One region of the Xanthobacter sediminis genome, then DNA from elsewhere that is predicted to be linked to it. Evidence: predicted binding sites of a transcription regulator. Region 1 holds the regulator's gene; the other holds the start of a gene.
What was found. Region 1 encodes HrcA, which represses chaperone genes, less so after heat shock. Its sites were predicted from a motif close to GTTAGCACTCNCNNNNNGNGAGTGCTAAC; they were not measured.
Positions count from the first base shown of each region.

Region 2: a site for HrcA is predicted at 3,484-3,512, ahead of groES (co-chaperone GroES). Genes of this name have one in related genera too.

Region 1 covers NZ_JBAFWH010000011.1:55,267-60,740, forward strand. Annotated here, with positions in the region: gene efp (elongation factor P) at 1-285, shown strand, start outside; gene V5F61_RS15205 (response regulator) at 516-950, shown strand; gene grpE (nucleotide exchange factor GrpE) at 1,301-1,927, opposite strand; gene hrcA (heat-inducible transcriptional repressor HrcA) at 2,042-3,172, opposite strand; gene rph (ribonuclease PH) at 3,322-4,035, shown strand; gene rdgB (RdgB/HAM1 family non-canonical purine NTP pyrophosphatase) at 4,035-4,670, shown strand; gene hemW (radical SAM family heme chaperone HemW) at 4,730-5,474, shown strand, end outside.
Region 2 covers NZ_JBAFWH010000002.1:291,452-296,925, reverse strand. Annotated here, with positions in the region: gene V5F61_RS03285 (CmpA/NrtA family ABC transporter substrate-binding protein) at 1-238, shown strand, start outside; gene ntrB (nitrate ABC transporter permease) at 243-1,082, shown strand; gene V5F61_RS03275 (ABC transporter ATP-binding protein) at 1,088-2,017, shown strand; gene cynS (cyanase) at 2,099-2,581, shown strand; gene V5F61_RS03265 (hypothetical protein) at 2,705-3,214, opposite strand; gene groES (co-chaperone GroES) at 3,568-3,858, shown strand; gene groL (chaperonin GroEL) at 3,918-5,474, shown strand, end outside.

The DNA of each region.
Region 1 (5,474 bases):
TCCAAGGAAGTGATGGGCGACCTTGCCGTGTATCTGCAGGAAGGCATGGAGTGCATGCTTTCCACCCACAATGGCAACCCCATCGCCATCGAGCTGCCGGCGCGCGTCACCCTGGAGATCGTGGACACCGAGCCCACCGTGAAGGGCCAGACCGCCTCTTCCTCCTACAAGCCGGCCGTGCTTTCCAACGGCGTGCGCACCATGGTCCCCCCGCACGTTTCCTCCGGCACCCGCGTGGTCGTGATGACCGCTGACGGCTCCTACGTGGAACGCGCCAAGGACTGATCGTTCCGCTTTCGCCATCGCGCGGCCCGCTGCGTGATGGCGAAGCCTTTCGTGTCGGAGCCTTACGCCTAAAGACCCAGGGAACTTTCGCCCCCGCCGCCCGTTGAGCGGAAAACGGCCGAAGCCTGCCGGTCCAGCCCCGTCCTCGTGCCGGGGCGGCCGGAGGGGAGGGCCGGGAAAGGCGCCGCGGCGTTCACGCGCCGTGGCCCACGGGCGAAAGGCGTGACACCATGGACCTCGCGGGATTGCGGGTGCTCGTCGTGGAAGACGAGTTCCTGGTCGCCCTGGGCCTGGAAGGTGAGCTGCGTACCCTCGGGTGCGATGTGGTGGGGCCCGTGGCGAGCCTCTCGGCGGCCATGGCGGCAGCCGGCAGCGAAAGCCTTGATGCAGCCCTTCTGGATGTGAGCCTCGGCAGCGAGAGCGTCTTTCCCGCGGCGGCTATGCTGGCGGACCGGGGCGTGCCTTTCGTGTTCTGCTCCGCCTTCACCGGACGGGAGCCCGTGCCGCGCGCCCTGGCAGACCGTCCGCGCGTGGCCAAGCCCTTTACCGGCCGCATGATTGCGGACGCCCTCGTCACCATCGTGAACGGTCGTGCGGGCGGGGACGGCCTCGCTTCCGGCGACGGAGTGGCGCGCCATCCCGCCCTGCTCCGGGAGCGCACCTGAAGCGCATTCGGGCGGCGCGTCCGGCCGGCTTGCGCGCAGAGGATCGTGCGTCGGCAGATGGAGCGCGTTCGCGCGAAGTGGATGTCGGCTCGCGTGGGGAAGGCGCGTCAACCCAAAGATATAGAGCGATGTCCGCGAGCTGGAGCGGGCGGAAGGGGGGCTGGCGCCCGCTAGCGACCGCGCGGCGCCGCAGGCCCAAGCCACAACACGCCACTTGCGGTGCTCTTAAGGATGTTGGGGAATGGGGACTTCCACGGGGGGCGGAACTTTCGCGCCTGGATGATCCCCCTCGCTCCCCGCCAGAGACTGGCTCCGGGCGGACCGCAAGCCCGCCCGTCGCTGCCTTGCCGTCAGGCCTGGCCTTCCGGCTTGGCCTCGGGCGCGGGGGCCTCGGCCTTGGGGCCGCCGCGGGCGACGCCCACCATGGCCGGGCGCAGCACGCGCTCACCGATGACGTAGCCGGCCTGCACCACCTGCACCACCGTGCCGTTGGGCACGGACGGGTCCGGCACCTCGAACATGGCTTGGTGCAGGTTGGGGTCGAACTTCTCGCCGCGCGGCTCGATGCGGCGGATCTTGTGCTTTTCCAGCGCCTGGGCAAGGCCGCGCTCGGTGATCTCGATGCCTTCGAGCAGCGCCTTCACGGCGCCCTCGGCCTGGTCCTTGGTCTCATCGTCCACGGCGGAGAGGGCGCGGCTGAGGTCGTCGGCGACCGTCAGCATGTCGCGGGCGAAGGAGGCGATGCCGTAGACCTTGACGTCGGCGATTTCCTTGTCGGCGCGGCGGCGCACGTTCTCGGCCTCGGCGAAGGCGCGCAGATACTTGTCCTTCAGCGCGGCGATCTCCGCCTCCAGGCGCTCTTTCTCTGCCTGTAGCGAGGGCTCTGCCGGAGCGCCCGCCTCGGGAGCGCCCGCCTGATTGAGCCCCGTGTCCTCGATGCCGTCGCCGGTCTCCGGCGCGCGCGTCTGCTCGCTCATCCGGTCTTTCCTTTTTGGCTGGAGAAGGTCCGTGCGGACCTGCCGTTGATCCCACGGCATATCGGAGCGCGGAGGGCAAAAATCAAGCCTGCGCGATCAGATGGGGACGCGCCATCAGGCCGCGTCGCCCGCTCCCGGCGCGCCGAGCACCCGGCTCACGAGGCGGGCGGTGAAGTCCACCATGGGCACGATGCGCCCATAATTGAGCCGTGTGGGCCCGATGACGCCGAGCACGCCCAAAACCCGCCCCTGGCCGTCGCGGTAGGGGGCCACGATGGTGGAGGAGCCGGACAGGGAGAACAACCGGTTCTCCGAGCCGATGAAGATGCGCAGCGCCTGCGCTTCCTCGGCGCGGCCCAGGAGGTCCACCACCTCGCGCTTCGACTCGAGGTCGTCGAACAGCAGGCGGATGCGCTCCAGGTCCTCCAACGCGTGGAGGTCCTCCAGCAGCTTTGCCTGCCCGCGCACGATCAGCTTGCGCTCAGCCGGGTCGTCGCCGGACCAGGAGGCGAGCCCTTCCTCCACCACCCGCGCGGTGATGGCGTCGAGGTCGCGCCGCAGCTCGGCGAGCAGGCTCTCCATTTCCGCCCGCGCCTCCGCCAGGGTGCGGCCGCGGATGTGGGCATTGAGGAAGTTGGTGGCTTCCGTGAGGGCGGACACCGGCAGGCCCGGCGGCAGCCCCACCGCCCGGTTCTCCACCTGCCCGTCCTCGGAGACGAGGATCACCAGCGCCCGGCCGGGGTCGAGGGGCACGAACTCCACATGCTTCAGGCGCGGGTCGGTCTTGGTGGCGGTGACCACGCCCGCCCCCCGCGCGAGGCCGGAGAGCAGGGTGGACGCCTCCTGCAGCACCCCTTCCACGGTGGTGTTGCGGGCGGCGGCCATCACCTGGGTCTCGATGCTGGTGCGGTCGCGCTCGTTGACGTCGCCCACCTCCATCAGGGCGTCCACGAAGAAGCGCAGGCCCCGTTCCGTGGGCAGGCGCCCGGCGCTGGTGTGGGGCGCATAGATGAGGCCCGCCGCCTCCAGGTCCGCCATCACGTTGCGCACCGAGGCGGGCGAAAGCGTCATGGGGATGAGGCGGGAGATGTTGCGCGAGCCCACGGGCTCGCCGGTGGCGAGATAGCTCTCCACGATCTGGCGGAAGATCTCGCGCGCGCGGGCGTCGATCTGCGCGAGGGCGCCGGAGGACAGGGAGAAGAGAGGATCGATCGCCACGGATGCGCACGCCTTGTCTGGGGCCATCCCGCACGCGGCGGCCGCGGGGGCGGCTGCCCTATATGTGTCGCCTCCCGCCCTCCGCTTCAAGCGTGTTGCAGCCGTCCCGCCCTTGCGGTTTCGCCCCCGCCGCTCCAAAAGGAGCGCCCGAAGCGAGAGACATGAAGGAATACGCCATGCGCCCCAGCAAGCGCGCCAGCAACGAGATGCGCGCCGTTTCATTCGAACGGGGCGTGATGCGCCACGCGGAAGGCTCCTGCCTCGTGAAGTTCGGCGACACCCACGTGCTGGTTTCCGCCACCCTGGAAGAGCGCCTGCCGCCGTGGCTGAAGGGCCAGGGCCGGGGCTGGGTCACCGCCGAATATTCCATGCTGCCGCGTGCCACCCATGACCGCACCCGGCGCGAATCCACCACCGGGCGCCCCTCCGGCCGCACCCAGGAGATTCAGCGCCTGATCGGCCGCTCCCTGCGCTCGGTGACGGATCTCGTCGCCATGGGCGAGAAGCAGATCACCATCGACTGCGACGTGCTCCAGGCCGACGGCGGCACCCGCACCGCCTCCATCACCGGCGCCTGGATCGCGCTCCACGACTGCCTCTCCTGGATGCGCGCGCGCTCCATGATCCGCGAGATGCCCCTGAAGGAGCACGTGGCGGCCGTCTCCTGCGGCATCTACGAGGGCACGCCGGTGCTCGACCTCGACTATGCCGAGGATTCGGTGGCCGAGACCGACGCCAACTTCGTGATGACCGGCTCCGGCGGCATCGTCGAGATCCAGGGCACGGCCGAGAAGACCCCGTTCTCGCAGGACGAGCTTCTCTCCCTGCTCGGCCTCGCCCGCAGCGGGGTGGAGCAACTGGTGGAACTGCAGAAGAAGGCGATCGCCTGATGGCCCACCGCATCCTCACCGGGCGGCTCGTGGTCGCCACCCACAATCCCGGCAAGCTCATCGAGATGCGCATGCTGCTGGAGCCGTTCGGGGTGGATGCGGTCTCCGCCGGCGAGCTCGGCCTGCCCGAGCCCGAGGAAACCGCCGACACCTTCGAGGGCAATGCCCGGCTGAAGGCCGAGGCGGCGGCGGGCGCGGCGCAGCTCCCCGCCTTCGCGGACGATTCCGGCCTCGTGGTGGATGCGCTCGGTGGCGCGCCGGGCATCCACACCGCCCGCTGGGCGGGGCCGGACCGCGACTTCGAGATGGCCATGGAGAAGGTCCAGGCCGAGCTGGAGAAGGCCGGCGCCACCGCGCCCGAACAGCGCCGGGCGCGCTTCGTCTCGGCCCTGTGCATCGCCTGGCCGGACGGGCACCTGGAGGAGTTCCGGGGCGTGGTGGAAGGCTCGCTGGTGTGGCCGCCGCGCGGCGCCAAGGGCTTCGGCTACGATCCCATGTTCGTGCCCGAGGGCCACACCCGCACTTTCGCGGAGATGACGGCGGAGGAGAAGCACTCCATGCCGCCCAGGGGCTTCGGCCTGTCGCACCGCGCCCGTGCCTTCCTGCAGCTCTCCCAGGCGTGTCTCAAGGCGTGACGGTGGAGACTGCGGACTTGGGCGCCCCCCATTCACCGCGCGCGACGCACCTTCCTCCGCTGGCGGGGGAGGGGGCGGACACGTCCGCCGAGGGCGGCTTCGGCGTCTACGTGCATTGGCCGTTCTGCCTCGCCAAGTGCCCCTATTGCGACTTCAACTCCCATGTGCGGCGCGAGGCGCCGGACCAGGAGCGCTTTCTTTCCGCCTACCGGCGGGAGATCGCCCACATGCGCGCCCTCACCGGCCCCCGGCGGGCGGAGACCGTGTTCTTCGGCGGCGGCACGCCCTCGCTGATGACGCCGGAGACGGTGGGCGGCATCCTCGAGGCCATTGATGCGGCATGGCCGCTCGCCGCCGGCGCCGAGATCACGCTGGAGGCCAACCCCACCTCGGTGGAGTCCGCGCGCTTCCACGGCTACGGGGCGGCGGGGGTCAACCGGGTCTCCCTCGGCGTGCAGGCGCTTGAGGACGACGACCTGAGGAACCTCGGCCGCATGCACACGGTGGAGGAGGCGCTGAAGGCGGTGGGCATCGCCCGCGCGGCGTTCGAGCGGGTGTCGTTCGACCTCATCTACGCCCGCCCGCGCCAGACTCCGGAAGCCTGGGCGCGGGAGCTGGAGCGGGCGCTGGCCGAGGGGTGCGAGCACCTCTCGCTCTACCAGCTCACCATCGAGCCCGGCACGCCCTTCGAGCGGCTCTACGGCGCCGGCAAGCTCATATTGCCCGACGACGACCTCTCCCGCGCCCTGTGGGACGTGACGCAGGAGGTGACCGCCGCCGCCGGCCTGCCCGCCTACGAGATTT
Region 2 (5,474 bases), on a different contig from region 1:
AAGCTTCGCGGTGTGGATGCTGACCCAGATGAAGCGCTGGGGCCAGGTGAAGGGCGAGGTCGATTACCAGGGCATCGCCAACCGTGTCTTCCTCGCCACCGACGCGGCCAAGGTGATGAAGGAGATGGGCCTTACCCCGCCCACCGCCACCACCAAGAGCTTCTCGGTGATGGGCAAGGTGTTCGACCCGGCCCAGCCCGAGCAATACCTCGCCTCCTTCGCCATCAAGCGGAGCTGACGCGATGAAGAGCCTCGGCGTGCGCGCCGGCATCCTGTCGGTGATGCTGTTCCTCGCCTTCTGCCTCGCCTGGCAGATCGCCGTCACCCCGAGCGCGAGCTCGGGGCCGGCCCTCGACCCGGAATATGCGAAGCTCATGGGCATCACCACGGCCGGGGCCCAGTCCGCCATGCCGGGGCCGCTCGACGTGGCGCACAAGCTCTGGGACGCCATGAAGGACCCGTTCTACGACAACGGGCCCAACGACAAGGGGCTGGGCCTCCAGCTCCTCTATTCCATCGGCCGGGTCGCCATCGGCTACGGGCTGGCGGTGCTGGTGGCGGTGCCGCTGGGCTTCCTCATCGGCATGTCGCCTTTGGCCTATCGGGCGCTCGACCCGTTCATCCAGGTGCTCAAGCCCATCTCGCCCCTGGCCTGGATGCCGCTCGCCCTCTACACCATCAAGGACTCCAACCTCTCGGCCGTGTTCGTCATCTTCATCTGCTCGGTGTGGCCGATGCTGCTGAACACCGCGTTCGGCGTCGGCGCGGTGCGCAAGGAGTGGCTGAACGTGGCCCGCACCCTGGAGGTGGGCGCGTGGCGGCGGGCGTTCACGGTGATCCTGCCGGCGGCGGCCCCCACCATCCTCACGGGCATGCGCATCTCCATCGGCATCGCCTGGCTCGTCATCGTGGCGGCGGAGATGCTCGTGGGCGGCACCGGCATTGGCTACTTCGTGTGGAACGAGTGGAACAACCTGTCCATCTCCAACGTGATCGTCGGCATCCTGCTGATCGGCCTCGTGGGCATGGTCCTCGATCTCATCCTGGCGCGCCTCCAGCGGCGCGTGACCTTCCCGGAGTGAGCGCCATGGCCGAGACCGACGCTAAGTTCATCTCCATCGAGGGCATCGCCCGGCGCTACCCCAGGCGCGAGGGCGGAGAGACCACCATCTTCGAGAATTTGTGGCTCCAGGTGCCGCGCGGCGAGTTCGTGTGCATCATCGGCCACTCGGGATGCGGCAAGACCTCCGTGCTCAACATCCTGGCGGGGCTGGAGACACCCTCGGAGGGCGCGGTGATCGTGGACGGGCAGGCCATCTCCGGCCCCAGCCTCGACCGCGCCGTGATCTTCCAGGGCCACGCGCTGCTGCCCTGGAAGAGCGTGCTCGGCAATGTCGCCTATGCGGTCACCTCCCGCTGGCGCAAGGCGGGCAAGGCCGAGGTGGAGGAGCGCTCCCGCCGCTTCATCGAGCTCGTGGGCCTCAAGGGCAGCGAGGCGAAGAAGCCGGCCGAGCTTTCCGGCGGCATGCGCCAGCGCGTGGGCATCGCCCGCGCCCTCTCCATCGAGCCGAAGATCCTGCTCATGGACGAGCCCTTCTCGGCCCTCGACGCCCTCACCCGCGGCACGCTGCAGGACGAGGTGCGGCGCATCTGCACCTCCACCGGGCAGACCGTGGTGATGATCACCCACGACGTGGACGAGGCCATCTACCTCGCCGACCGGATCGTGCTCATGACCAACGGCCCGGAGGCCATGGTGGCCGAGGTGGTAGAGAACCCGCTGCCCAAGGACCGCGCCCGCGACAGCATCCACCGCCACGAGGACTATTACGCGGTGCGCAACCACCTGGTGGACTTCCTGGTAAGCCGCAGCCGCACCTTCCGCGACGAGAAACCCGCCGGCTACGACACCCGCCGCCCGCCCACCGTCCAGCTCGGCGGCGCCGCCCGCGCGGCGGAGGCCGCCGAGACCGCCAACACCATCCGCTTTCCCGCCGCGGCCACCGGCCGCGACTGAGGCGCGAGGCACCCGCCCGCCGACGGCCCCGCCGGCGCCGGCACATCATCCGAAATCCGACATCCAAGCATGGAGACGAAAATGAAGCGCGAGCAGCTCACCGAGAAGATCCTCGACATCAAGCGCGAAAAGGGCTGGAGCTGGAAGTATATCTGCGAGGAGATCGGCGGCATCTCGCCCATCCTCATCACCGGCGCGCTGCTGGGCCAGATGAAGCTGGTGAAGCCCCTGGCCAAGAAGGCCGCCACCCTGTTCGGCCTCTCCGAGATCGAGGAGCGGATGCTGAACGAGGTACCCATGCGCGGCACCCAGATGCCGCCCACCGACCCGCTGATCTATCGCTTCTACGAGCTGATCCTGGTGAACGGCCCGGCCATCAAGGCGCTGATCGAGGACGAGTTCGGCGACGGCATCATGTCCGCCATCGACTTCAACATGGATATCGCCCGCGAGGCCAACGAGAAGGGCGACCGCGTCGCCATCTCCATGTCCGGCAAGTTCCTGCCCTACAAGTATTATGGCGCCGAGCAGGGCATCCAGCAGCTCGGCTACAAGGAAGACTGAGGCCGGGAGAGCGGCGGCGCCCGCGCGGGCCTGCCGCTCCTCCCCCGCGCGCAGGGCGCCCCTTGTCACGACCCCCGGGATTCAAAAAAGGCCGGCCCCTCTCGGGCGCCGGCCTTTTTCACGTCAGCTGCAGCGCACGTAGACCATGGTGCCGTAGCGCTTGGCGACCTCCTGATCGACCCAGCGCAGCACCAGCACGTTGCCGTCGAAGCGCATCACCTGGCGGTCGGTCTGCGCGCCGGCGGGCTCGTCGGGCGGGCCGAGGAAGATGGGGCCGTTGCCCACCTGCTTGGACACCACCTCGGTCAGCTTGTTGTCATCGGCGAGGTACATCATGACGCCGCCGCCATTGCCGGCGGTGATGACATAGGGATTCGAGCACTGGGCCTTGGCCTGAGTCTCGGTGCGGCCGGCATCATCGGGGCGGTGGTAGGCGGCAAGACCCCAGCGGCCGACGAGGCGGTCCGGCGGAATGGGGCTGGTGAACACCGGCCTTGCGGGCGGAGGCGGCTCCGAGGGCGTGGTGCTGCAGGCAGCGAGCGTCAGCGCCAGCGCGGTGGCGGCCACCCCGGCGAGGCCGGCGCGAGGAGACTTCCCGGGGCGCGCGTTCGATCGTGCAAGCGTGATGTTCATGGGATATTCCGAGGCCTCCGCCGTCTCAACTCCGGTCCTTGCCATCGCCCACACGGGTGCCGGCCGGCGCGCCGACCATAACGGCTCATCCCCGCGGCGTCGATAATGCTTCGTGCCGGCTGCCGCCGCGCGGGGCGAACCGCCTCGCCGGCCTTCGGAAAACGACTTTACGCGGTGCCGGTTACCGGTTCGTATCCCGCCCCCGCGCGCAGCGAGTTTCAGCCGCCCGCCTTGACGGAGCGGGGAGGCGCGCTTATCTCCCCGGCGAGCTTGGCACTCCGCTTTCGAGAGTGCCAGCAGTGTAGGCAGCGGCGCGAGCCGCGGCAAATCCATGTTCCGAGAGGAATAGACCCATGTCCTTCCGTCCCCTGCACGACCGCGTGGTGGTCAAGCGCATCGAAGCCGAGCAGAAGACCGCCGGCGGCATCATCATCCCCGACACCGCCAAGGAAAAGCCCCAGGAGGGCGAGGTTGTGGCGGTTGGCGCCGGCGCCCGCGACGAGGCCGGCAAGCTCGTTCCCCTCGACGTGAAGGCCGGCGACCGCGTGCTGTTCGGCAAGTGGTCCGGCACCGAGGTCAAGATCGACGGCCAGGACCTGCTCATCATGAAGGAAAGCGACATCCTCGGCGTCATCGCCAAGTGACTCGCCCAAAGGTGATGTGACCCCTTCGGTCATTTGGAAATTCAAGTCAGGAGGCCGCAATGGCTGCCAAAGAAGTCAAGTTTTCCGCTGACGCGCGCGAGAAGCTGCTGCGCGGCGTGGATATCCTCGCCAATGCCGTGAAGGTCACGCTCGGCCCCAAGGGCCGCAACGTGGTGATCGAGAAGTCGTTCGGCGCCCCGCGCATCACCAAGGACGGCGTCTCCGTCGCCAAGGAGATCGAGCTCGAGGACAAGTTCGAGAACCTCGGCGCCCAGCTCGTGCGTGAGGTCGCCTCCAAGACCAACGACCTCGCCGGCGACGGCACCACCACCGCCACCGTGCTGGCCCAGGCCATCGTGAAGGAAGGCGCCAAGGCGGTTGCCGCCGGCATGAACCCGATGGACCTGAAGCGCGGCATCGACCTCGCGGTCGCCGCCGCCCTCAAGGACATCCAGGGCCGCGCCAAGAAGGTCTCCTCCTCCGCCGAAGTGGCGCAGGTGGGCACCATCTCCGCCAACGGTGACAGCTCCATCGGCGAGATGATCGCCGGCGCCATGCAGCGCGTGGGCAACGAGGGTGTCATCACCGTCGAGGAAGCCAAGACCGCCGACACCGAGCTCGACGTGGTCGAAGGCATGCAGTTCGACCGCGGCTACCTCTCTCCGTACTTCATCACCAATGCGGAGAAGATGATCGCCGACCTGGAAGAGCCCTACATCCTCATCTTCGAGAAGAAGCTCTCCGGCCTCCAACCGATTCTCCCGGTCCTCGAGGCCGTGGTGCAGTCCGGCCGTCCGCTGGTGATCGTCGCCGAGGACGTCGAGGGCGAGGCCCTGGCCACCCTGGTGGTGAACAAGCTGCGCGGCGGCCTGAAGGTCGCGGCGGTGAAGGCTCCCGGCTTCGGTGACCGCCGCAAGGCCATGCTGGAGGACATCGCCATCCTCACCGGCGGCCAGGTGATCTCGGAAGATCTCGGCATCAAGCTCGAGAACGTGACCCTCGCCCAGCTCGGCCGCGCCAAGAAGGTGATCCTCGAGAAGGAGAAGACCACCATCGTGGACGGCGTCGGCGAGAAGGCCGACATCGAGGCCCGCGTGGCCCAGATCAAGGCGCAGATCGAAGGCACCACCTCCGACTACGACCGTGAGAAGCTCCAGGAGCGTCTCGCCAAGCTGGCCGGCGGCGTGGCCGTGATCCGCGTGGGCGGCTCCACGGAAGTGGAAGTCAAGGAGAAGAAGGACCGCGTGGACGACGCGCTCAACGCCACCCGCGCCGCGGTGGAAGAAGGCATCGTCCCCGGCGGCGGCGTGGCCCTGCTGCGCGCCAAGAAGGCCGTCGAGGCCGTCTCCTCCGACAATGCCGACATCAAGGCCGGCATCAAGATCGTGCTGCGCGCCCTTGAGGCCCCGATCCGCCAGATCGCCGAGAACTCCGGCGTGGAAGGCTCCATCGTGGTGGGCAAGGTGCTCGAGGCGACCGATCCGAACTTCGGCTTCAACGCCCAGACCGAGGAATACGTGGACCTCGTCGCCGCCGGCGTCGTGGACCCGGCCAAGGTGGTGCGCACCGCGCTGCAGGACGCCGGCTCCGTGGCCGGCCTGCTGGTGACCACCGAG